DNA from 3 places in the Photobacterium sp. R1 genome. Region 1 is predicted to be linked to each of the others. Evidence: riboswitches for the same ligand, from Rfam matches in the RefSeq annotation. Region 1 holds a riboswitch; each other region holds the start of a gene.
The links. Region 1 has a riboswitch for thiamine pyrophosphate ahead of thiB (thiamine ABC transporter substrate binding subunit). Riboswitches for the same ligand answer to the same signal wherever they lie in the genome.
Positions count from the first base shown of each region.

Region 2: linked by a shared signal. The riboswitch ahead of thiD (bifunctional hydroxymethylpyrimidine kinase/phosphomethylpyrimidine kinase) and the one ahead of thiB (thiamine ABC transporter substrate binding subunit) in region 1 are both predicted to bind thiamine pyrophosphate.
Region 3: linked by a shared signal. The riboswitch ahead of thiC (phosphomethylpyrimidine synthase ThiC) and the one ahead of thiB (thiamine ABC transporter substrate binding subunit) in region 1 are both predicted to bind thiamine pyrophosphate.

Region 1 covers NZ_BAAHZP010000015.1:49,520-57,685, reverse strand. Annotated here, with positions in the region: gene leuB (3-isopropylmalate dehydrogenase) at 1-819, shown strand, start outside; gene leuC (3-isopropylmalate dehydratase large subunit) at 846-2,282, shown strand; gene leuD (3-isopropylmalate dehydratase small subunit) at 2,318-2,920, shown strand; gene ACYP03_RS20040 (DUF547 domain-containing protein) at 3,131-3,862, shown strand; TPP riboswitch at 3,935-4,053, shown strand; gene thiB (thiamine ABC transporter substrate binding subunit) at 4,163-5,149, shown strand; gene thiP (thiamine/thiamine pyrophosphate ABC transporter permease ThiP) at 5,166-6,779, shown strand; gene thiQ (thiamine ABC transporter ATP-binding protein) at 6,795-7,508, shown strand; gene ACYP03_RS20020 (PhoH family protein) at 7,537-8,166, opposite strand, start outside.
Region 2 covers NZ_BAAHZP010000017.1:69,279-77,444, forward strand. Annotated here, with positions in the region: gene ACYP03_RS21010 (family 20 glycosylhydrolase) at 1-1,617, shown strand, start outside; gene ACYP03_RS21015 (VOC family protein) at 1,687-2,043, opposite strand; TPP riboswitch at 2,220-2,317, shown strand; gene thiD (bifunctional hydroxymethylpyrimidine kinase/phosphomethylpyrimidine kinase) at 2,414-3,289, shown strand; gene ACYP03_RS21025 (ABC transporter ATP-binding protein) at 3,339-4,109, shown strand; gene ACYP03_RS21030 (ABC transporter permease) at 4,102-4,920, shown strand; gene ACYP03_RS21035 (ABC transporter substrate-binding protein) at 4,940-5,881, shown strand; gene tenA (thiaminase II) at 5,924-6,595, shown strand; gene ACYP03_RS21045 (TetR/AcrR family transcriptional regulator) at 6,700-7,293, opposite strand; gene ACYP03_RS21050 (glutathione S-transferase) at 7,395-8,006, shown strand; gene ACYP03_RS21055 (YaeQ family protein) at 8,126-8,166, opposite strand, start outside.
Region 3 covers NZ_BAAHZP010000012.1:120,424-128,589, forward strand. Annotated here, with positions in the region: gene ACYP03_RS18505 (hypothetical protein) at 1-700, shown strand, start outside; gene thiH (2-iminoacetate synthase ThiH) at 775-1,887, opposite strand; gene ACYP03_RS18515 (thiazole synthase) at 1,897-2,667, opposite strand; gene thiS (sulfur carrier protein ThiS) at 2,669-2,878, opposite strand; gene ACYP03_RS18525 (HesA/MoeB/ThiF family protein) at 2,875-3,633, opposite strand; gene thiE (thiamine phosphate synthase) at 3,637-4,278, opposite strand; gene thiC (phosphomethylpyrimidine synthase ThiC) at 4,275-6,203, opposite strand; TPP riboswitch at 6,333-6,430, opposite strand; gene ACYP03_RS18540 (universal stress protein) at 6,511-6,936, opposite strand; gene crcB (fluoride efflux transporter CrcB) at 7,075-7,458, shown strand; tRNA gene ACYP03_RS18550 (tRNA-Trp) at 7,628-7,704, opposite strand.

The sequences.
Region 1 (8,166 bases):
GAGCGCGGTGCACTGCTGCCGCTGCGCAAGCACTTCCAGCTGTTCTGTAACCTGCGTCCGGCGCAGATCCACAGTGGTCTGGAAGGATTTTCTCCGCTGCGTGCTGACATTTCTGCCCGTGGTTTCGACATCGTGGTGGTCCGCGAACTGACCGGCGGGATCTACTTCGGCCAGCCGAAGGGCCGCGAAGGGGAAGGCGCGATGGAAAAGGCCTACGATACCGAGGTCTATCACCGTTACGAGATTGAACGGATTGCCCGGATTGCCTTTGAATCTGCACGCCTGCGCCGTAAAAAAGTCTGCTCAATCGACAAAGCCAACGTGCTGCAAAGCTCAATCCTGTGGCGCGAAGTGGTGGAACAGATCGCCAAAGATTATCCGGATGTCGAACTGAGCCACATGTACATCGACAACGCTACCATGCAGCTGATCAAAGATCCGTCCCAGTTCGACGTCATGCTGTGTTCCAACATCTTCGGCGACATCATCTCAGACGAATGCGCCATGATCACCGGTTCCATGGGCATGCTGCCGTCAGCGAGCCTGAACCAGGACAAGTTTGGCATGTATGAACCTGCAGGCGGTTCCGCACCGGATATCGCAGGCAAAAACATCGCCAATCCGGTGGCACAAATCCTGTCGGCAGCCCTGATGCTGCGCTACAGCCTGGGTGAAGAAGAAGCGGCACGCGCCATTGAGCAAGCCGTCTCTCAGGCACTGGAAGCCGGGGAACTGACTGCAGATCTGGCCGGAGACCGTCCGGCACTGTCGACCGACGCCATGGGCGACAAGATCGCAGCCTACATTCGTCAGGCGTAAGCTGAACCACGAGGAGCAAACGAGCAATGTCAAACACAACAACAGGCAAAACGCTGTACGAAAAAGTTTATGATGCCCACATCGTGGTCGAGGCTGAAGGCGAAAACCCGATCCTGTATATCGACCGTCATCTGGTTCATGAAGTGACTTCTCCGCAGGCCTTTGACGGCCTGCGCGAAAAAGGCCGTCAGGTCCGCCAGACCGGCAAAACTTTTGCCACCATGGACCACAACGTCTCGACCCAGACCAAAGATATCAAGGCTTCGGGCGAGATGGCCCGCATCCAGATGGAAACGCTGGCGAAAAACTGCAAAGAATTCGGCGTCACCCTGTATGACCTGAACCACAAATATCAGGGCATCGTGCACGTCATGGGACCGGAACTGGGGATCACCCTGCCGGGCATGACCATCGTCTGCGGCGACTCCCATACCGCTACCCACGGTGCATTCGGCTCACTGGCCTTCGGTATCGGCACGTCTGAGGTTGAACATGTGCTGGCGACCCAGACCCTGAAACAGGCCCGCGCCAAGACCATGAAAATTGAGGTCAAAGGCAAAGTCGCACCAGGGATCACTGCCAAAGACATCATTCTGGCCATCATCGGAGAAACCACTGCCGCCGGTGGAACAGGCCACGTGGTGGAATTCTGCGGCGAAGCCATTACCGACCTGACCATGGAAGGCCGGATGACGGTCTGTAACATGGCGATCGAACTGGGCGCCAAAGCCGGTCTGATTGCGCCGGACCAGACCACCTTCGACTACATCCAGGGCCGCCACTTTGCACCAACGGATGCCAACTTTGAAGCTGCCGTCGCATACTGGAAAACCCTGAAATCTGATCCGGATGCGCAGTTCGACAAAGTCGTCACCCTGAATGCCGCAGACATCAAACCTCAGGTCACCTGGGGCACCAACCCGGGTCAGGTGATTGCGGTGGACGAGCCAATCCCGGCTCCGGAAAACTTCAGCGATCCGGTCGAGCGTGCTTCTGCCGAGAAAGCTCTGGCCTACATGGGTCTGCAGGCCGGCAAAAAACTGTCTGACTTCCCGGTCGATAAAGTATTCATCGGTTCCTGCACCAACTCCCGCATTGAAGATATGCGTGCCGCGGCCGCCGTTGCCAAAGGCCGCAAGGTTGCACCAAACGTTCAGGCGCTGGTGGTTCCCGGCTCTGAGCAGGTGAAAGCGCAGGCGGAACAGGAAGGTCTGGACAAGATTTTCATTGAAGCCGGTTTTGAATGGCGCCTGCCGGGCTGCTCCATGTGTCTGGCGATGAACAACGACCGTCTGGGTCCCGGGGAGCGCTGCGCCTCCACCAGTAACCGGAACTTCGAAGGCCGTCAGGGCCGTGATGGCCGCACCCATCTGGTAAGCCCGGCCATGGCAGCTGCTGCAGCTTGTGCCGGTCACTTCGTGGATATCCGCGAGCTGGACCAAGAAACCCTTGCGACCGCCTAACAGAGCCACCGCCTAACAAGAGAAGGAAAATACCCATGGCAGGAATTCAACAACATACCGGACTGGTGGTGCCGCTGGATGCCGCGAACGTCGACACTGACGCCATCATTCCGAAACAGTTTTTACAGAAAGTAAACCGCATTGGCTTTGGCAAGCACCTGTTCCACGACTGGCGTTTTCTGGACGATGCGGGTGAGCAACCCAATCCGGAATTTGTCCTGAACTACCCGCGCTATCAGGGTGCCAGCATCTTGCTGGCCCGGGAAAACTTCGGCTGTGGTTCTTCCCGCGAACACGCCCCGTGGTCGCTGGCGGATTACGGCATCAAAGTAATGATTGCACCCAGCTTTGCCGACATCTTCTACGGTAACTCAATCAATAACCAGATGGTGCCGGTACGCCTGACGGAAACGGAAGTGGACGAAATCTTCCAGTATGTCGAAGCCAATGAAGGCGCCGAAGTGACGGTTGATCTGGAAACCATGACGGTCAGTGCCAACGGCAAATCGTATTCATTTGAAATCGACGAGTTCCGCCGCCACTGCCTGCTGAACGGTCTGGACAACATTGGCCTGACGCTGCAACACGAAGATAAAATCGCGGAATATGAAAGCAAGATCCCGGCTTTTTTAGCCTGATCTATACTCAAGAGTCAGCCTCAGACACCCTGCTCCGGCAGGGTGTTTTGTTCAGGTCTGCAGGCAAGACATCAGACAAACCAGAAAGAAACGCGTTTCCTTTCGGTCTCTTAGATATCAACCGTCTACAGAGGTGTTCACATGTTTTCGTTCCGCCGGGCTCTGCCTTTATTCATAGTCCTGATTTTACTCAGCCTCTCATCAGCTCCCATGGCTGCGCCAAAAGCCGACCTCTGGCCGTTCTGGCAAACCAGCAACCCCCAAAGCACCACCACAGTAGATCACAGCGCCTGGCAAAGTCTGCTGAACACCTACCTGCTCGTCGCCCCACAACAGACCCGTTTTCGCTACGCTGCGGTCAGTCCGCAAGATAAAAGCAGCCTGAATCAGTATATTGCCGGGCTGACCTCACGCGATCCCCGTCTTTTAAACCGAAATGAGCAGTTCGCATACTGGGTGAATCTCTACAATGCCCTGACGGTGAAAGTCATTCTGGATAACTATCCGGTCAGTTCGATTACCAAACTGGGCGGCCTGTTCAGTTTCGGGCCCTGGGATGAACAGCTGATCACCATTGACGGCAAAAAACTGTCCCTGAACGATATTGAGCACCGTATTCTCCGCCCGATCTGGCAAGACAAACGCATTCACTATGTGGTGAACTGCGCTAGTCTGGGTTGCCCGGACCTGTTACCTGAGGCCATGCATGCCGACCGGCTCAATACGCAGCTTGACGGTGCCGCACGCCGCTTCATCAACAGCCCCAAAGGCGTCGATGACCAAGGCGGAAAAGTCCGTCTGTCTTCGATTTATGACTGGTATCAGTCTGATTTCGGCTCACTGACAGATCTGCAGAAACACCTCAACCGCTACCGTAAACAGCCGGTCACGCTCACCAGCCCAAGGTATGATTATGACTGGCGCCTGAATGAGATTCGCTAGTTCCCGGATCCCAGACTGGCATCCGCTGATAATTCCGGCTGGCAACCCGTGCCCGCCCCGTTTACAATGAGAGCCGTTCTCATGGGGAGTCTCCGGACTGAGATCGTGTCTGTTTATACATATGCAGCACACGGGACCCATTGAACCTGAACCAGGTCATGCTGGCGTAGGAATTGAGAAACTGAAAGCACATCATTACTTTCCCTTTTCGTGACTTTCCCGGGACGTGCTCCCGCTCACTCAACGCCGCGCCTTGAAGAAATCGGAATTCCCTGCCAAGCAGGTACTCAGGAGCGCTTTGTGAAACACATACTGACAGCTTTACCCTTACTGGTTGCCGCCTCGTCTGCAGCCGCTGCTCAACCGACACTGACGGTATACACCTACAGTTCGTTTACCGCAGACTGGGGCCCGGGCCCGGCAATTGAAAAAACCTTCGAAAAAGAATGTGGCTGTGATTTACAGTTCGTCGCGCTGGACGATGGGGTGTCCATCCTCAACCGTGTCCGTCTGGAAGGCAAAAACACGAAGGCCGATGTCCTGCTGGGTCTGGACAACAACCTGATGACGGAAGCGAAGAAAACCGGGCTGCTGGCAAAAAGCGGTGTCGACACATCCGCTGTCACCATTCCGGGGGGCTGGCAGGATCAAACCTTCGTGCCTTTCGATTACGGTTATTTCGCCTTTATTTACAACAGCCAGAAGCTCAAGAACCCGCCAGCCAGCCTGAAAGCGCTGGTCGAACGTGACGACCTGAACCTGATCTATCAGGATCCGCGTACTTCGACCCCGGGGCAGGGTCTGATGCTGTGGGTGAAATCCGTCTACGGTGATCAGTCCTCTGATGCCTGGCAGCAACTGGCCAAGAAGACCGTGACCGTCACCAAAGGCTGGTCAGAAGCCTACAATATGTTCCTCAAGGGCGAGACCGATCTGGTGCTGTCTTACACCACTTCCCCGGCCTATCACATCATTGCCGAGAAGGAAGACAAATATAAAGCGGCCAACTTCAGTGAAGGCCACTACATGCAGGTGGAAGTTGCCGCTAAACTGAAGCACAGCCCAAATCAGGCGCTGGCGGATAAGTTCATGAACTTTATCCTGACGCCGGGCTTCCAGTCCCAGATCCCGACCGGCAACTGGATGTATCCGGTCACCGATCAGCCGCTGCCTGAAGCGTTCAAGGCACTGCCGCGTCCGGCCAAATCGCTGGAATTCAGTGCTGACGAAGTTGCGAAAGAGCGCAAAACCTGGGTCCGCGAATGGCAAACAGCCCTGACGCAATAATCCTGTAGGACTGACGTTGTTACTTTCCCGTTCCAGCCTGCCCGGCCTGCTGAGTGCCGGGCTCATTCTGATCCTGGTCGGCGGAGCGCTCAGCGCTCTGCTGACGCAGGCGACCGACATCCGGCCGCTGGCGCTCTGGCAGGATCCTTACCTGCGCCATGTTACTGCATTCAGTTTTCAGCAGGCCATTCTATCGACGCTGCTGAGCGTGCTCCCGGCCATCCCAGTCGCTTATGCCCTGTCACGCCGCCGTTTTCCCGGCCGGGCGCTGCTGCTGCGCCTGTTCGCCATGACCGTCGTTCTGCCGGTTCTGGTCGCCGTGTTCGGCCTGCTGGCCATTTATGGCAACAGCGGCCTGCTGGCCCAGTGGCTGGCGACGCTGGAGATGAAACTGCCTTTCAGTCTTTATGGCCTGAACGGCATTCTGCTGGCCCATGTTTTTCTTAACCTGCCGCTGGCCAGCCGGTTGCTGCTGCAAAGTCTGGAAGGCATTCCCGCCGAACAGCATCAGCTCGCCGCACACTTAGGGATGCGAGGCTGGCCGCTGTTCCGGCTGGTCGCCTGGCCGCGGCTGCGTCAGCAACTGCCGCAGGTGGCAGGTCTGGTCTTCATGCTCTGTTTCACCAGTTTTGCCGTCATCATGTCTCTGGGCGGCGGCCCGAAAGCAACCACCATCGAGCTGGCCATTTATCAGGCGCTGCGATATGACTTTGATTTAGCGGCCGGTGCCATGCTGGCGCTGTGGCAGATGCTGCTGTGCTGCTCGCTGGTCCTCGTGAGTCAGCGCTTTGCCCGGCCACTGTCGACCCTTACCGGCCGGGTGCAGCAGGGCCACCCGAACTATCTCGACAGCCGGGCGGCCCGATGCTGGGATGGATTCTGGATCGGTGCCGTGCTGCTGCTGGTGATACCGCCGATGCTGGCCGTGCTGAGTGCAGGCATCAACAGCAAACTGCCCGGCTTACTCAGTACGCCTGCACTCTGGCAGGCCGTCAGCCACTCGCTGCAAATCGCCGCACTGGCCTGCCTGCTGGCCCTGATCGGCGGGATTGCCATTCTCTGTGCCAGCCGGTTCTGGCGTTTGCAGCATTACAAAGCCTCAGCCGATGGCCTGGAGCTGATCGGCACCATCATTCTGGTCACGCCGAGCCTGGTGATCAGCACCGGGCTGTTTCTGTTACTGCGCGAGTTCACCGATGTCTTTTCCTCGGCTTTCTGGGTGGTGGTCGCCGTCAATGCCCTGATGGCGCTGCCTTATGTCATCAAGACCCTGAGTCAGCCCATGCTGCATCTGGCCCAGCAGTACAACCCGCTGTGTCAGAGTCTGGGCATGCGCGGCCTGTCCCGGTTGTATCTGGTGGAATGGCGGGCGCTGCGCAAACCAGTCGCTCAGGCGATGGCAATCAGCTTTGTCCTGTCACTGGGCGATCTCGGGGCCATTGCCCTGTTCGGCAGTCAGGATTTTCAGACGCTGCCGCTCTACCTGTTCCAGCTGATGGACAGCTATCAGATGGATGCTGCCGCCGTAGCCGCATTATTCCTGCTGCTGCTCAGCCTGGGAATTTTTACTGCGGTGGAGCGCCTGCTCTTATCCCGCGATGCTTCCTCCGTTCACGCTTCACATGGATAACCTATGACTGCCCCGATGCTGACCCTGTCCCAACTCTGTCACTGCTACCGCCATGGTCATCAGGAATCCATGACGCTGAGCTTCGATCTCAACGTCGATAAAGGCGACATCCTGGCCGTAATCGGCCCCAGCGGGGCTGGCAAAAGTACCCTGCTGGCGATGATTGCCGGATTCCTCAAACCCGACAGTGGCGAGCTTTATATCGACGGTGAAAAAATTGACCGGCAATCACCGGCAGAGCGACCGCTGTCGATCCTGTTTCAGGATCACAACCTGTTTCCGCACCTGAGTGTGTTCGACAACATTGCGCTGGGGATCCATCCCGGCCTCAAGCTCAGCGCCGCAGAGAAAGTGCAGGTTCAAATGGCTGCCCAGCGGGTGGGGATCGGCCCGTATCTGGATCGCCTGCCGGAGCAGCTTTCCGGCGGCCAGAAACAACGGGTCGCACTGGCTCGCTGCCTGGTGCGCCACCGCCCGCTGCTGCTACTGGACGAGCCTTTTTCCGCCCTGGATCCGGCGCTGCGGCAGGAAATGCTGGATCTGGTTGCCGGTCTGGCGAAAGAAGCCGGGATCACGGTGCTGATGATCACCCACAGCCCGGATGACGCCATGAAGATCGCCGACCATTGCGCCTTTGTCGATCAGGGTCGCATTCAGGTGTGTGGCCCCACCCAGCAGGTGCTGAGTGAGGCATCAGATGATGGGTTAAGAAAATATCTGGGGCGCTGAGTACTCCGGCAGATCACACGCCCTGTGATTACAGGTTTTCTTCCGCAAATTCCGCCAGACGGCTGCGGACCACGCCATTCAGATAAATGTTGGCACTGCCTTCAAAATCCTTAAATCGTTCAACGATATAGGTCAGGCCTGATGTCACAGGCGACAGGTACGTAGAATCGATCTGTGCCAGGTTACCGGAACAGACCAGCTTGGTGCCCTCACCACACCGGGTGATGATGGTCTTGATTTGCGACGCGGTCAGGTTCTGACACTCATCCAGCAACACAAAGGCGTTCTGAATCGAGCGGCCGCGCATAAAGTTAATCGATTTGAACTGGATGTTGGCTTTTTCGAAAATGTATTTCATCGAGCCGTCGGTGCAGACATCATGCTTGTGCAGTGCTTCCATGGTATCTGTCACTGCGGCCAGCCAGGGCATCATCTTCTCTTCTTCCGTCCCCGGCAGGAAACCGATGGATTCGGCGATATCCGGGGTATTCCGGGTCACGATAATCTTGTCATACATCCCTTTTTCAATCACCTGCTCCAGCGCAGCCGCCATCGCCAGGATCGTCTTACCACAGCCGGCCGGGCCGGTCAGGATCACCAGATCAATATCCGGATCGAGCAGCGCATCGAGCGCCATGCCCTGATAAATATTCTTCGG
Region 2 (8,166 bases), on a different contig from region 1:
AACCAGATCCCCGCGGTTGATATCGCGGATGCACCGCGTTTTGCGTATCGCGGCCTGTCCGTTGATTCGGTGCGCAACTTCCGCAGCAAAGACTCAATCATTCAGCTGCTTGACCAGATGGCGGCGTTTAAGCTGAACAAACTCCATCTCCGTCTTGCTGACGATGAAGGCTGGCGAATTGAAATTACAGGACTCCCAGAACTGACAGATGTCAGTTCAAAACGTTGTCATGATCCGGAAGAAAAATCCTGTCTGCTGCCATTCCTGGGTGCCGGTCCGGACGGTAGTGCTGAATCAAATGGATACTATACGGCAGAAGATTACCGGGACATCCTTCAGCATGCGGCTTCGCTGAGCATTGAAGTAGTTCCGGAAATTGATATTCCTGGCCATGCGCACGCTGCGATTAAAGCCATGGAAGCGCGCTATGACCACTTTGCCGCTCAGGGAAATCTGGAAGAAGCCAGCAAATACCTGCTGACAGATTTCAGCGACACAACAGAATATCTTTCTGTTCAGATGTTTACAGACAATGCTATCAACGTTTGTATGGATTCAACCTACAATTTCGTTGATGCTGTGGTCAAAGGTCTGGTGAACCTGCATCAGGGAGTTCAGCCACTGAAAACCTTCCACTTTGGTGGCGATGAGATTGCCGGTGCATGGGTTAACTCTCCTGTCTGTCAGGCATTTATTGCCAACAACACAGATGGCGTCAACAGTGTTTCTGACCTGAGCCGTTACTTTGTCGAGCGTATCTCTGTCATTACAGCGAACTATGGTCTGGATATGGCAGGCTGGGAAGACGGTCTGATGCACAGCGGACAAGTCTACCCCCGCTCTGAAATGGCCAACAGTCAGCTCTGGGGTAACGCCTGGCAGAATATCTGGGAATGGGGTGTTGCTGACCGTGCCTATAATCTGGCAAACAACGACTATAAAGTTGTTTACAACCATGCCAGCCACCTGTATTTCGACCATCCATACGAGCCGGATCCAAACGAACGCGGTTACTATTGGGCGCCACGTTTCACCGACACCCGGAAGACCTTTGGTTACATGCCGGATGATGTGTTCGCAAATGCCGACTTCACCCGTGCCGGTGCACCAATTACGAAAGAAGACGTGGTTGCCGGTGCTGGTGTGAAAAAACTCCTGAAACCTGAAAATGTATTGGGTATTCAGGGTTCGCTGTGGGCTGAAACAGTCCGTACTGAAGCTCAGTTCGAAGGGATGACTTTCCCGCGTGTTCTGGGTCTGGCCGAGCGTGCATGGCATACGGCGGGCTGGGAAGCCAATGACAACGCTGGCACCCCTGTAGACAAGGCAGCCCGTAATACGGACTACAACCGCTTCGCAAACCTCCTGGGCCAGAAAGTGCTGCCGAAACTGGAGCAAAGCGGCATTACGTTCAACCTGCCTGTCCCTGGCGGCGTCCTCGAAAATGGTGTCCTGAAGGCGAACTCCACCTTCCCTGGCCTGACCATTGAGTACTCAGTCGATCAGGGCGCAAGTTGGCAGGCTTATGATCGCCTCAATCCACCAGCAGCGGCGAGTGGTGTCCAGCTGCGAACAGTGTCTGGTGACCGAAGCAGCCGGGTTACAACAGTGAATTAAGCAACATCATTGCCCGAACGATAAAGAGCTCCGTCAGGAGCTCTTTTCATTCATCAATCGGGTGCTTTACTACTCGGGATCAGCCCAGACAGCAAGTTCATTACCACTCGGTTCTGTAAAGTGGAACCGGCGGCCTCCGGGAAACGCAAAAATCGGTTTCACAATTTTGCCGCCCGCTTCGATGACTTTTTGCTCTGTCGCTTCTAAATTATCACTGTACAGCACAATTAAAGCCGCACCTTTTTCTGATTCAGATTTCAGGGGCGCCGCATAAAATCCCCCATCCAGCCCCTGATCCGAAAAAGCTGTATATTCATCACCATAATCTGTAAATGACCAGCCAAAAGCGGATTCAAAAAAAGCTTTTGTTGCCGGCAGGTTACTTGCAGGAAATTCAACGTAATTAATCTGATGATGCTGTTTCACTGAATGTCTCCAGAATTATTGACGGTAACGATATCATAGGCTGTCTATAACGCCTCTGTCCGGAGCCCGCACAGATTTTCTGGAATTCTTTTGCTTTCTTCAAAAAAACAGGGTTAGAATGCCAACGCAAAATGATACTGAAGACAACAAGCTTCGGTTGAACATACAGAATGATTAAACGTTAGTCGGGGAGTCGAAAGGCTGAGACCACGCTGTGGGACCCGTTGAACCTGATCCAGCTCATACTGGCGTAGGGAACTAGCAGACTTGCCTGCCACTAAGCGCCAGTTCCTGACGGCTCAGTGACCATCGCGACTGTTCGTCATCCCTGCCCCATCATGAATCATGATATTGATGCCAAGGGATGAAAATGAACAAGTCAGCTCACAATGAACTTTCCCCAGAAATTAAAACCCCGATTACACTGACAATTGCAGGTTCAGACAGTGGTGGTGGTGCCGGGATACAGGCTGATATCAAAGCCATTTCGGCAACTGGCGGCTATGCCTGTTCGGTTATCACGGCACTGACGGCTCAAAATACACAGAGCGTAACGGGTATTTTTCCGGTCAGCCCGGCGTTTGTTGAACAACAGCTGGATGCTGTCTTCAGCGACCTTGATATCCAATCGGTAAAAATAGGCATGCTGAGTGATGCGACTATCATTCGTGCTGTTGCTAAAAAACTGCGTCAATACCGGCCGAAATTCATCGTTCTCGACCCGGTGATGGTCGCAACCAGCGGTGACTTATTACTGGAAGCCGATGCCATTTCCACCCTGAAATCAGAACTTCTTCCTCTGGCAACACTGATCACGCCAAATCTGCCAGAGGCAGTCGCTTTAACCCGAAATCCATCCCTTTCTGGCACAATTTCACCTGTTGTACACACAAAAGAAACAGAAGAAAAAGAAGCGCTGATTGAGCAGTTGAAACAACTCAACACTGAAGCTGTTTTGCTGAAAGGGGGACATTGGGAACAGGAAGCACAAAGCACGGACTATCTCATCCTAGAAAGTGACACCGTCACCCTAACTGCTTCGCGAGTTCAGACGCAGAACACGCATGGCACGGGATGCACGCTGTCTGCAGCGATTGCTTCTTATCTGGCTCAGGGATACAGCCTCACAGAAGCCGTGACACGCGGGAAAGCCTATCTGACGCAAGCCCTGTTACATGCGGATCAACTTCGGATTGGCCAAGGTCATGGCCCGGTTCATCACTTCTATTCACTCCAGCCGCGTTAAGGAGAAGCAGGTGCCTGAGCAAATCATCACTCGTCAGGAAGAAAACCACATGACTGACCGGCAGGCAGGCTTGGGGGTTCAGTTGAATAATATTCGTCTGCATTACCCTGATCAGGAAATGCCATTATTCAGACAGCTGAATCTCAGTTTAATCCCAGGCCAGTGGCATTGCATTCTCGGGCAAAGCGGATGCGGTAAAACCACATTACTCAGGCTACTAGCCGGATTATTACCTGCCGACGTCCATTGGCAAGGGAGCATTAAAACCAGCAGCAACCAACCTGTGAATGCACAGATTGCCTATATGGCTCAGCAGGATTTACTGCTTCCCTGGCTGAATGTGCTGGATAATGTTTGCTTTGGTGTTCAGCTCAAACACGGAAAAGTCAGTGAGACGCATCAGTCACAAGCGATTGAACTGTTAGAACGCGTCGGCTTAAAAAAATACATCTCTGCCCCCCCATCAAGGCTCTCTGGCGGAATGCGTCAGCGGGTTTCACTCGCCCGAACCCTGATGCAGGACCAGCCACTCGTATTAATGGATGAACCTTTTTCAGCACTGGATGCTGTCACACGATACAAATTGCAGGATCTAGCTGCAGAACTGCTGGAAAACCGAACCGTACTGCTCATTACACATGACCCTCAGGAAGCACTCCGTCTGGGACACTCTGTGTTCCTGATGCAAGGCCAGCCCGCAAAAATCAACTCGCTGCCACCCCCGGACGGAACGATTCCGCGTGAAATCGACGCCCGTCTTGTGAATTGTCAGCAGCAGATCCTGAAAGCCCTGAGTTTGGTAAACCAACACAATGACTAAATTATTGGCTCAATGGCAAACTGGCACGCCTGTCAAAACACGTTCTATTCACCATCACCCGCTCGCGCGGCTGGTGATCAGTCTTGGTGTTCTGGCCCTCGGCTGGCAGGCTGTGGTCACAGTGTTTCAATTGCCCGGTTTTATCCTGCCGGAACCACTGGCTGTACTCAATAAACTGATTCAGCGCCACGATGTACTGCTTCGCCATGCCTGGGTCACAACCTGTGAAATCATGCTGGGTCTGGTCACAGGGTTAGGGTTCGGACTCTTTTGTGCATTGTTGATGCTGCTTTTTACCCCTGTCAGACGCTGGATCTTGCCCCTGCTGATAGCCAGTCAAGCGATTCCTGTTTTCGCACTCGCCCCAATTCTGATGCTCTGGCTGGGGTACGGTATCGCCTCCAAAGTTGTGATGGCTGCCATCATCATTTTCTTTCCGGTGACGACCTGCTGCTATGACGGTCTTCGCCATACACCACAAGGATATCTTGATCTGGCAAAAACACTTCATGCAACTCGCTGGCAAATCCTGCGCCACATCCGGCTGCCGGCTGCATTACCGGCACTGGCATCCGGAATCCGTGTGGCTGTTGTCGTCGCACCGATTGGTGCCGTTGTCGGTGAGTGGGTCGGTGCCAGCGAAGGGCTGGGCTACCTGATGTTACAGGCCAATGCCCGAATGATGATCGACGAGATGTTTGCAGCTCTTTTTATATTGGCCAGCCTCTCTGTTGCTCTTTATTTCGGGACCGACTTTCTGCTGAAACGCGCAATTCCATGGCTGCCTGAAAACAGTCAGTCACAATCATGATTTAACCAAGGATACGCTTATGATTCACTTCCCCACCCGTACCGCGATCGCTGTCGCAGTGACAGCTGTGACATTCCAGGCACAAGCGAAAGAACTCACTTTGATGCTGGACTGGTTTGTTAACCCTAATCACGGCCCGATCATCATTGCTCAGAAAAATGGCCTGTTTCAGGAGCAAGGGCTGGACATTAAAATTCAGGAACCAGCCGACCCGTCCATGCCCGCCAAACTGGTTGCCGCAGGCAAAACTGATTTAGCCATTTCTTACCAGACCAGCCTGACAATTGATGTGGCGGCAGGTCTTCCGTTGATTCGGGCTTCCACCCTGATTGCAACGCCGCTCAACACCTTGATGGTCCTGGATAAAAAAGGGATTGAATCACTGGCTGATCTGAAAGGAAAAACCATTGGAATCGCCATTGCAGGAAATGAAGAAGCGACTATTGGTACCATGCTGAAAACAGCCGGTGTTGATTTCTCCGAGGTCAAAATCGTGAATGTTGGCTGGGCACTCTCTTCTTCGCTGGCATCCGGAAAAGTTGACGCCATCTGGGGTGGCCTGCGTAACTTCGAGTCAAACCAGCTGGCACTGGAAGGCTATCAGGCAAAAGCGTTCTTCCCTGAGGAGCACGGTGTACCGCCTTATGACGAACTGGTCGTGGTCGCCAATAAAAAACAGTACAACGCTGAAGTCCTCAAAAAATTCAACAAGGCACTGGAAAAAGCAACGCAGTACATTGTGAATCACCCGGATCAAGCCTGGAAAACCTTCATCTCATATTCACCCGATACCCTGGACAATGAGCTGAACAAAATGGCTTGGCGAGATACCTTGCCGCGCTTTGCTCTCCGTCCGGCAGCGGTTGATCAGGCCCGCTACGATCAATTCTCTGATTTTATGTATCAACACAAGATCATCAATAACGCCCCCAAAGCGAAAGATTTTGTCCCGGCTTTTTAAGCCAGGTCAGAACACAAGAAACACACATTTCAGGGAATACACATGAATCATCTGGATTTGATCAATGCATGTCAAAATGACTGGCATGACTACACCCACCACATCTTTGTGCAGCAACTCGCCAGTGGGGAACTGAACCCGGGGGCTTACCTGCACTATCTGAAACAGGATTTTTTGTTCCTGAAACATTACGCCCGTGCTTACGCCCTGGCTATTTTTAAAGCGCGGACTTTAGACGAAATGCGACGCCCTCTCCCGGGGTTACAAGCGTTGATTGGCAGCGAGATGCATCATCACGTCAGTTATTGTGAACAATGGGGACTCACTGAGTCAGATATGGAGGCGGAAGCCGAAGATGTCGGCACTGTGGCTTACACCCGTTATGTGCTTGATACGGGCATGGCTGGCGACATGGCTGATCTCTTTACGGCCCTCGCACCTTGTGCGATTGGTTATGCCATGATCGGTGAAAGACTGATTCATGCCACTGAAACCAACTTAACCAATAACCCATACAGCAGCTGGATTACGCTGTATGGTGGCGAATCCTTCCAACACGATGTACAGAACAGCATCCATTATCTGAACAGTCTGCTGGAAGAAATCTCTGTACACAGTCCGAGAGGTCAGCAGCTCATCAACATCTTCAGGACAGCGACACGAATGGAAGTTGCGTTCTGGCAACAGGGACTGACTGCAGCCGAAGCATCATAAATACCGGATCTGATAAGCCATTTACAAAGGGCCAGACTGAGATCTGGCCCTTTCCCCAGCACCAGCCTCATCTCAGAATGTGCTTCTTCCCCTGTACCCGCAAATTATTTCCCGGCCAGGTGTAAGTTCTCCAGCATATTCAGCAGGATACCCACGCCATCTTCCAGCATTTCATATTGCCGCGCTTTACCGAGTACCCGGATTCCCTGCATTTGCATGACCAGAAAGCGGCTGAACTGAACCGGATCCGTTGCTTTATCCCATTCACCGCTTGCCTGTGCATTCCGGATTGCCTGTTGATAACGTGCAGCCAGGGTTTCGAAGAGTAAACCACCCGATGCCAGCACACTTTCATCACAGTGGGCCCGTTCGAGCAAAGCATTTTGCATGAAACACCCACATTTCTGATCGCGCTGTAGGGCAACAAAACGTTTCAGATAAGCCAGAATATCGGAGTAACCCGATTCATCGTGCAAAATTTTTCGCAATGGCGGAAACGACACCTGTTGCAAGTAATAATCCAGCGCTTCACTGAAAAGAGAGGCTTTATCCGTATAAGTGTTGTAAAGACTGAATCGGTTGATCTCCAGATGTTCGACCAAATCCGACACTGAAGTGTCGGCATAGCCTTTTTGCCAGAACAGTTCCATTGCCTGGATAAGCTTTTCTTCTCTGTCAAAATTTTTGGTTCTGGCCATATTGATTCTCACTGGGATCTTTTTTCATGTTACGTACTTGACGTAAGGCTGTTTATTCCCTTAGATTTTAATCTAAACGTTCATTCCGATAAAGGTGCATGATGAAAATCTATGAGCTCGCCCCCTCCCCAAGTGCAAGACGTGTGAGTATCTTTCTGGCCGAAATGGGCATCGACGTTGAACGGGTTTCCGTTGATATCCGCAGTGGCGAAAATCTAACGGAAGCATTTCAGATCAAGAGCGCGAACCACTTAATTCCGGTACTGGAGCTGGATGACGGTACTACGATCTGTGAATCCATCGCAATCTGCCGGTATTTTGACGAATGTTACCCTTCCGATAAGTCTTTGTTCGGCAATTCGCCGATTGAAAAAGCACAGATTGAAATGTGGCAACGCATTGTTGAATTGAAAGGTTTATTGGTTGCGATGCAGGCATTCAGGAATCTGACCGGTATTTATCAGGACCGTGAAACCTGTATTGAAGCATGGGGAGAAGTCTCACGGGACCGCCTTGTGGCATTTCTGCCGGAACTGGACCAACAGCTCTCGAAGTCGCCCTATATCGCTGGCGAGAAATTCTCTGTGGCAGACATTACCGCCGTTGTGATGTGCAATTTCATGAAAAATCTGAACGTCGAGGTTGATGAGTCACTCCCTCACCTTCAGGCCTGGCTTCAAAAAGTCAGCACCCGCGCTTCAGTATCCCGGTAAAAAACAACAGAAGGAATTTGGATGATTGATCTCTATACGGCGCGTACGCCAAATAGTCACAGCATGAAATGAGCCAAAAAGAGTGGCCGGGAGGCCACTCTTTTCAGATTGAATCGTACTTAAGCAGAGCGCTGCCACCACTGCGGGATGACCGTACAAT
Region 3 (8,166 bases), on a different contig from region 1:
TGCGAACCAGCGCCTGCATAATCTGGACTGCCGTGCGGGCTGGGGAGAGCACAAATTCGCCACCCCGATCGTGTACTGGCAGGACAATTACCGTGCGGTGATCTCTGTGTACAATGCCGACTTTACCAAACCCAGCCAGCGCTTTGACGGGAATTTCCGGTTTAACTACGGCGAAAGCACGAGCATCAATAACGACCATCTGCCAACCTGGTGGAAAAAAACTTATGAGGTGGTCGGGCTTGATGCCAATACCGATTACGACGGCGATGGCTTCAGCCTGATTCAGGAGTATTTCGGCAACAGTAAACCGAACGATGCCACCAGCTACCCGGATCACGATCCTGTGATTGATTTTGATGAGCAAATCTCTGCCGGTACCTCACTCTATGCCAGCTTTGGGACGCCAGTGACCAAATGGGTGGAAATTACGCCGTACAACAACAAGAAAGTGAAATCGCTGGAACTGGTTGTCAACACAACCGCCAATGCCCGTAATCAGTCTGTGGTTGCGTTCATCTATAACGAAAATAACGAACGGGTTTATCCGAGCTACCTGAAATACCCTTCAGGCACACTCTCTGTCTCTTTTGATGAACCGGTCGATGTTCAGAAACTGAAAATTGAGCTGACAGCCAGACATTATTCATCCAACATCAATGCCCGTTACGACGCCAAGGTCAACGCCGTCTTTACGGAATAATTGTTTCATCTCATCAAAAAGGGCTGATGGTTTTCATCAGCCCTTTCATTTTCTCTGCAGCTTACGCTAAGCAATCAGCCGGAATAAGCCGGGTGCCAGTCTTTCCAGACAACCTCAAAACCGTGCTGTTTCACCGCCTGCGCCACGTCACTGACCGCCCGCTCATCGCTGATCGCAAACTGCTCCAGCTCCGGCTCGTTATCGGCATAACCTCCCGGTTGCGTTTTGGATCCTGCCGACATGCTGGTGATCCCCAGCGGCAACACATTGTCGCGAAAATGCGGGGATTCCCGGGTCGACATGGACAGCTCAACCTCACTGTTGAACAGCCGGTATGCGCAGATCAGCTGCACCAGCTGGCGGTCACTCATCACGGATTTCGGCTCTAATCCGCCCGTACACGGACGCAGTCGCGGAAACGAAATCGAATAACGGGTCTGCCAGTAAGTCCGCTCCAGATAATCCAGATGGCTGGCGACAAAAAAACAGTCAGTCCGCCATTCTTCCAGACCAATCAGTGCGCCGATGCCGATTTTATCAATGCCGGCCCGCGCCAGTCGGTCCGGGGTTTCCAGCCGGTACACAAAGTCCATCTTATTGCCGCGTAAATGATGCTGGGCATAAGTCGGTGCACTGTAGGTTTCCTGATAAACCATCACCGCATCCAGCCCCAGCGTTTTCAGCTCGGCATACTCCGCCTGATCCAGCGGCTGGACTTCCATCGACAGGTAACTGAAGTGACGCTTGATTGCCGGAACACTCTGACGGAAATAATCCATCCCGACCTTACGTTCGTGCTCGCCGGTGACCAGCAGCACATTATCGAAATTCAGCGCTTTGATCGCCGCACATTCACGCTCAATCTCGTCCAGCGTCAGTGTCCTTCGCTTGATCTTATTCTCCATGGTAAAGCCGCAGTAAGTACAGCTGTTGGCACAGAGATTCGACAGATACAAAGGCACGTAAAATCCGATCGTCCGGCCAAAACGCTGCCGCGTCAGAGCCGCCGACTGCTGTGCCATTTGCTCCAGATAAGCCTCGGCAGCCGGGGAAATCAAAGCTTTGAAGTCTTCAAGATCCCGCTTGCGTTTGCTGAGTGCACGCTCAACATCCGCCGCCGTTTTACTGTAAATCGACAGCCGGACATCATCCCAGTCCAGCTGACGCCAGACATCCGCATAACTCATGCCGCCTCCTTAAATGCTGGCATCCAGAAACGCCGTCAGCGGGCTGGATGCAACAGCCTGGCTGACTGTCCCGGCCAGACCGGCTTCATAAGCCATCCGTCCGCTTTCGACCGCCAGTTTGAATGCCCGGCCCATGGCCACCGGATCAGCCGCCGCAGCAATCGCGGTATTGACCAGCACCGCATCCGCGCCCCGCTCCATAGCTTCCGCCGCATGAGACGGCGCGCCAATCCCGGCATCCACAATCACCGGCACCCGTGCCTGATCGATAATGATGTCGAGGAAATCCCGTGAGGCCAGCCCTTTATTGGAGCCAATCGGCGCACCCAGCGGCATGACCGCCGCGCAACCGACTTCTTCCAACCGCTTACAGAGCACCGGATCGGCATGACAGTAAGGCAGCACAATAAAGCCCTGTTTGACCAGCGCTTCTGCGGCAATCAGCGTTTCAATCGGATCCGGCATTAAATATTTCGGATCCGGGTGAATTTCCAGTTTCAGCCAGTGAGTGCCCAGCGCTTCACGGGCCAGCTGCGCGGCAAAGATCGCTTCCTTCGCATTTTTCGCGCCGGAGGTATTCGGCAGCAGGTTCACCCCAGCGGCACGCAGCGGCGCCAGGATGTCATCGTCCCTGTTTTCAATGTCGACCCGTTTGAGTGCCATGGTCACCAGTTCCGAACCGGAAGCCAGAATGGACTGCGCCATCACATCCCGGCCGGCATACTTGCCGGTACCGGTAAACAGACGGGATGAAAACGTTTTATCTGCAATCGTCAGCATCTCAACCTCCTGCAATAGCTTGAAACAGGGCGATCGCGTCGCCATCGCTGAGCACGGTGTCTCCCCAGCAATCACGACTGACAATCGACTGATTGAGCGCCACTGCGGTGGCATCCAGCGGCATTGCCAGTTGCTCCAGCAGCGCTCGTAGCGAGGTTTCTGCCGCCAGCTGCATGGTTTTATCGTTCACCTGAACGTTAATCATGGTCATAAAGATTCCTTACTGCATACAGGGCATTGCGGATTCATAGGCAGAGCAAACTGCTGCCATTGCAGGGTGAGGCCGTCAAACTGGCGGAACTGACCCTTGCCAGATTCGCCACTGCCGGTGATCGCCTTGATAGCCTGCAAGGCCTGGAAGGTCCCCATGATCCCGACGACGGGACCGGCAATCCCGGACTCGCTGCAATTTTGCGGTGCCTGCATGTCACCGTGCGGAAACAGGCAGTGATAGCAAGGCCCCTGCTGCGCCCGGAAATCAAAGTTCATCAGTTGCCCCTGCCAGCGGATCGCCGCCCCGGAGATCAGCTGCTTGCCGTGTTCGAAACAGGCCTGATTGATGGCATGGCGGCTGGCAAAATTGTCGGTGCAATCGAGCACCACATCCGCAAGGCTAATTTCCATCGCCAGCTGTAACTTAGCCAGATTGGCGGTCACGGCCCGGGCCCGGATGTGCGGATTGAGTGCCTTCACCTGCGCGACTGCGGCCTGAGCCTTGCTCTCGCCCTGATTGTCATCGCGGTAGATGATCTGGCGTTGCAGGTTGGAACGCTCCACCCGATCGCCGTCCGCAATCACCAGACTGCCCACACCGGCACCGGCCAGATACAACGCCGCGGGCGCTCCCAGACCACCGGCACCGATGATCAGCACCTTGGCCTGTTGCAGGGCCAGCTGACCCTGCTCACCAATTTCCGGCAACTGCACCTGACGGTGATAGCGTAAAAAAGATTCGTCAGTCAGCATGGCTTACCTCACCAGCTTTTCAGCGAAAGCGGCCAGAGCCTGCTCCGTGTCCGGTGCAGCCGTCACGGCCCGCACCACGGCGACACAGGACACGCCGGTCTGCCAGACGTCCGCCACATTGCTCAGGTCAATTCCGCCGATAGCCACCGTCGGATAACGGCCCGCCACGGTCGCCAGATGTTCCTTCAGCTGTGCGACCCCTTGCGGCGGGGTTGGCATGTCCTTGGTTGGCGTCGGGAAGATGTGGCCGATTGCCACATAGCTCGGCGCAATCGCCAGGCCGCGCTGCAACTCAGCCGACGTCCGGGTAGAAACACCCAGCCGGATACTGGCATGACGCAAGGCATCCAGATCGGCGGCATCCAGATCTTCCTGTCCCAGATGCACCCCGTAAGCGCCGTGTTTCAGCGCCAGCTGCCAGTAGTCATTGATAAACACCTGAGCGTTGTGCACACGGCCCAGCCGGATGGCTTCGATGATTTGTGTTTCCAGTTCTGGATGTGCCGGATCTTTCATCCGCAGCTGAACCGTTTTCACGCCCAGCGGCAGCAGCCGGGCAATCCAGTGAACATCATCGACGACAGGATAGAGCGGCCCGATGCCGCCCTCCATTCCCGGAAATGTCAGTTGTTGCGCCCCACTCATGCCTGATCTGCCTCATGGGTTTTCGCCTGATGATATAGCTCGCTGCCTTTTTCCCGGAATTCGGCCGATTTCTGGCGCATGCCTTCCAGCGGATCCTCCAGTAACTGGATCACCTGAGCCTCATTCTGTGCTTTCGCATAATCCCGCACTTCCTGAGAAATCTTCATCGAACAGAATTTAGGTCCACACATTGAACAGAAGTGCGCAATCTTGCCGGATTCCTGCGGCAGGGTTTCATCGTGGAATGCACGGGCAGTATCCGGGTCCAGACCCAGATTGAACTGGTCTTCCCAGCGGAATTCAAAACGGGCCTTTGACAATGCATTGTCTCGGACCTGCGCCCCCGGGTGTCCTTTGGCCAAATCAGCCGCGTGAGCACAGAGTTTGTAGGTAATCAGGCCAGTCTTCACGTCATCTTTATTCGGCAGGCCAAGGTGTTCTTTCGGCGTCACGTAACACAGCATGGCACAGCCATACCAGCCAATCATCGCGGCACCAATTCCGGAGGTGATATGGTCATAACCCGGGGCAATATCGGTCGTCAGCGGGCCTAAGGTATAGAACGGAGCTTCATGGCAGTGCTTGAGCTGCTCTTCCATGTTTTCCTTGATCATATGCATCGGCACATGCCCCGGTCCTTCAATCATCACCTGTACATCATATTCCCAGGCGATCTGAGTCAGCTCTCCCAGTGTACGCAGTTCGCTGAACTGGGCTTCGTCATTGGCATCCGCGACTGAACCCGGACGCAAGCCATCGCCAAGCGACAGCGCGATATCGTATTTTGCGCAGATCTCGCAAATCTCGCGAAAGTGCTCATACAGGAAGCTTTCCTTGTGATGTGCCAGACACCATTTCGCCATGATAGAACCGCCACGGGAAACAATACCCGTCACGCGCTTGGCCGTCATCGGGACATAGCGCAGCAACACACCGGCGTGAATCGTAAAGTAGTCAACGCCCTGTTCCGCCTGCTCCAGCAAGGTGTCACGGAACACGTCCCAATTGAGGTTCTCAGCAATGCCGTTCACCTTCTCCAGCGCCTGATACATTGGTACGGTTCCAATCGGCACCGGACTGTTACGGATGATCCACTCACGGGTCTCGTGAATGTTCCGACCGGTTGACAGGTCCATCACGGTATCGCCGCCCCAGCGGGTCGACCACACCAGTTTTTCTACTTCTTCCTCAATCGAGGAACTGACCGCCGAATTCCCGATATTGGCATTCACCTTCACCAGAAAATTACGACCGATAATCATCGGCTCAGATTCCGGGTGGTTGATGTTGGACGGGATAATAGCGCGGCCTTCAGCCACCTCTTTTCGCACAAATTCAGGGGTAATGTCTTTGGGCAGGTTGGCGCCGAAGCTTTGTCCCGGATGCTGCTGGTTCAGCACTTCATCACGGTAACGGGCGCGGCCCATGTTTTCACGGAGCGCGATATATTCCATCTCCGGCGTGATGATCCCCTTGCGGGCGTAGTGCATCTGAGTCACGCACTGGCCTGGCTTAGCCCGGCGGACACGGGCACGGAGCGCAAAACGCAGCTCATCTAAGGTGTCATCAGCCAGACGCTCTTTGGTATAGGCAGAACTCAGCTCATCCAACAGCTCAGTATCATTCCGCTCTTCAATCCAGTTTTCACGCAGCTTTGGCAGACCACTGTAGATATCAATCGTCTGTTCCGGATCGGTATAAAAGCCAGAGGTATCGTAGACTCGTACCGGTTCGTTCGGCTCAAAAATCGGGTTATTTTTATCCCCGCCGACTAAGGAGTCAGCCTGAGCAATCTCACGCATGCCGACACGGATATCATCCCGGCTGCCGGTGACATAGATTTTTCGGGAATTCGGGTAGGCTTGGGTAGTGAGTGAATCAATAAATTGTTTCGCTTCCAGTCTCGCTTGCTTGCGACTCGACATAGCAATTTCCTTTCATCTGATATTTCTGGGAAGTTGCTTGACGGATGGGCGCGTAAACAAGAGGCGGACACAAGTAGGGCGTGTCGCATCGTCTGATACAGCAGCTGTACACGACAGGTACAGCTAGGCAGAAGATTTTCTCTTGTTCCCTTCGCAGATACTAATCTGATCAGGTTCAACGGATCCCGCAATGCGGTCTCAGCCAGTTGGCACTCCGACAAGTTTCAGCTAACGAGTATAAGAAAGGTGTATCCCGACAGCAAGCGGTCTTTACTGAATTTCAGGAATCAGTAAAAACCGTCACGCATCAGCGACAAATCAGCACATCGCACTTTAAATGCAGATCCAATTCACGACGGACATCTTCTCGCAACCAGTGCAGATCCGTTTTGGCATGGCCGACAATCACTAAGTCTGCATGTATTTTTGCTGCCAGTTCAATAAGATGTTTTGCAACATCACCATCATAGAGATGCATCGCGCGCACAGGCTGCGGAGAATGGGTGGCTAATTCAGACAACTGCGCCATTCGCCTGAGCTCCTGATCGTCATGGGCTTCTTTCAGTTGCAGCTCAATATCCAAAAAACTCAGATTACCGACCCCGGGCTCGACATATGCCAGGTGTAGGTCTGCATTGTTATGGCTTGCCACGACCCCGGCTTTCACGACCAACTGCTGTGCCCGTTGATCATCTGGATTGAGTGCCAGCAAGACCGTTTTATAAAGCTTCATCACCACCTCAATTCACGAACGCTTGCAATACAACACCATATAGCACATTGTTTTGTGAATTACCTTAGTGACTGTCTCAACAGAGAGTTCATTTCATGGTATTAGTATCTGGTTTGACTGACAGAGACCAGCGTACAAATGAATCAACTCATCGTTTTAAGCTATGTTGCCTTTGGCGGAGCCTTTGGCGCATGTGCCCGTTATCTGATAGCCGAGCTGTCTGTTGTCCTGTTTGGACGCGGCTTCCCTTATGGGACCCTCGCCGTTAATGTCATCGGTTCATTTGTCATGGGACTGCTGATGTCAGCCCTGAATCAGGGAATGATTGAAGCCTCACCATGGCGTCAGATTCTCGGATTGGGCTTTCTCGGCGCCCTCACGACATTTTCAACCTTCTCCATGGATAACGTCGTCCTGCTTCAGCACGGCGAGTACGCCAAGATGACACTGAACCTGCTCTTAAATGTATTCCTGAGTATTTCTGCCTGCTTTATTGGCTATCAGCTGATGATGAGAAGCTAAGACTGACGTGAGAGTTTAGATTGGTACCAGCCTCATCATAGATGAGGCTTTTTTTCGATTTGGGCTCGAATAAATTCAGCATTCTGAGGATGTAATGCCGTACGGTATCGCGTTAGATAAACGCTGAAAACGAAAAAGCTCCCGCATTTCTGCGAGAGCTTAAAAGAGATGGCAGGGGTGGAGAGATTCGAACTCCCAACACGCGGATTTGGAATCCGCTGCTCTGCCAATTGGAGCTACACCCCTGTCGTGTGGTAAGTATTGTATATAGACTGATGATAATTACCAGCCCTGAATGTCGAAATTTATCAATTTGATGCTCAACCGCCTACTAAAACATCGATCATCAAACTCAACAGGTTTACGTGGCCGATTGGTGCAGTATTCCCTCGCCAGACAACAACATTCCAGCTGATCCTAGTTAAGAACCAAAACACGATATCAGACGTGTAGACAGTGTGTCACCAGCGTTTTAGAAGATGAATACACCCTATCTCAAATCACTACAGGAATCACTACAGGTGCTCCTGGGATGCGCTTTAGCGCAGAGTTCCAGTAGTTCTTCTGTGGACTTCAACTTTCATCCCATGGGGCACATCTGTAGTTATGTCTTAAGTTTTAAAACAACGGGCAGAGAGAGGGAAAGATTCATCCTGCCAATAGGCGGATATCCAACTGTCAGAAATCAAATCACGAATAGCAAATAGC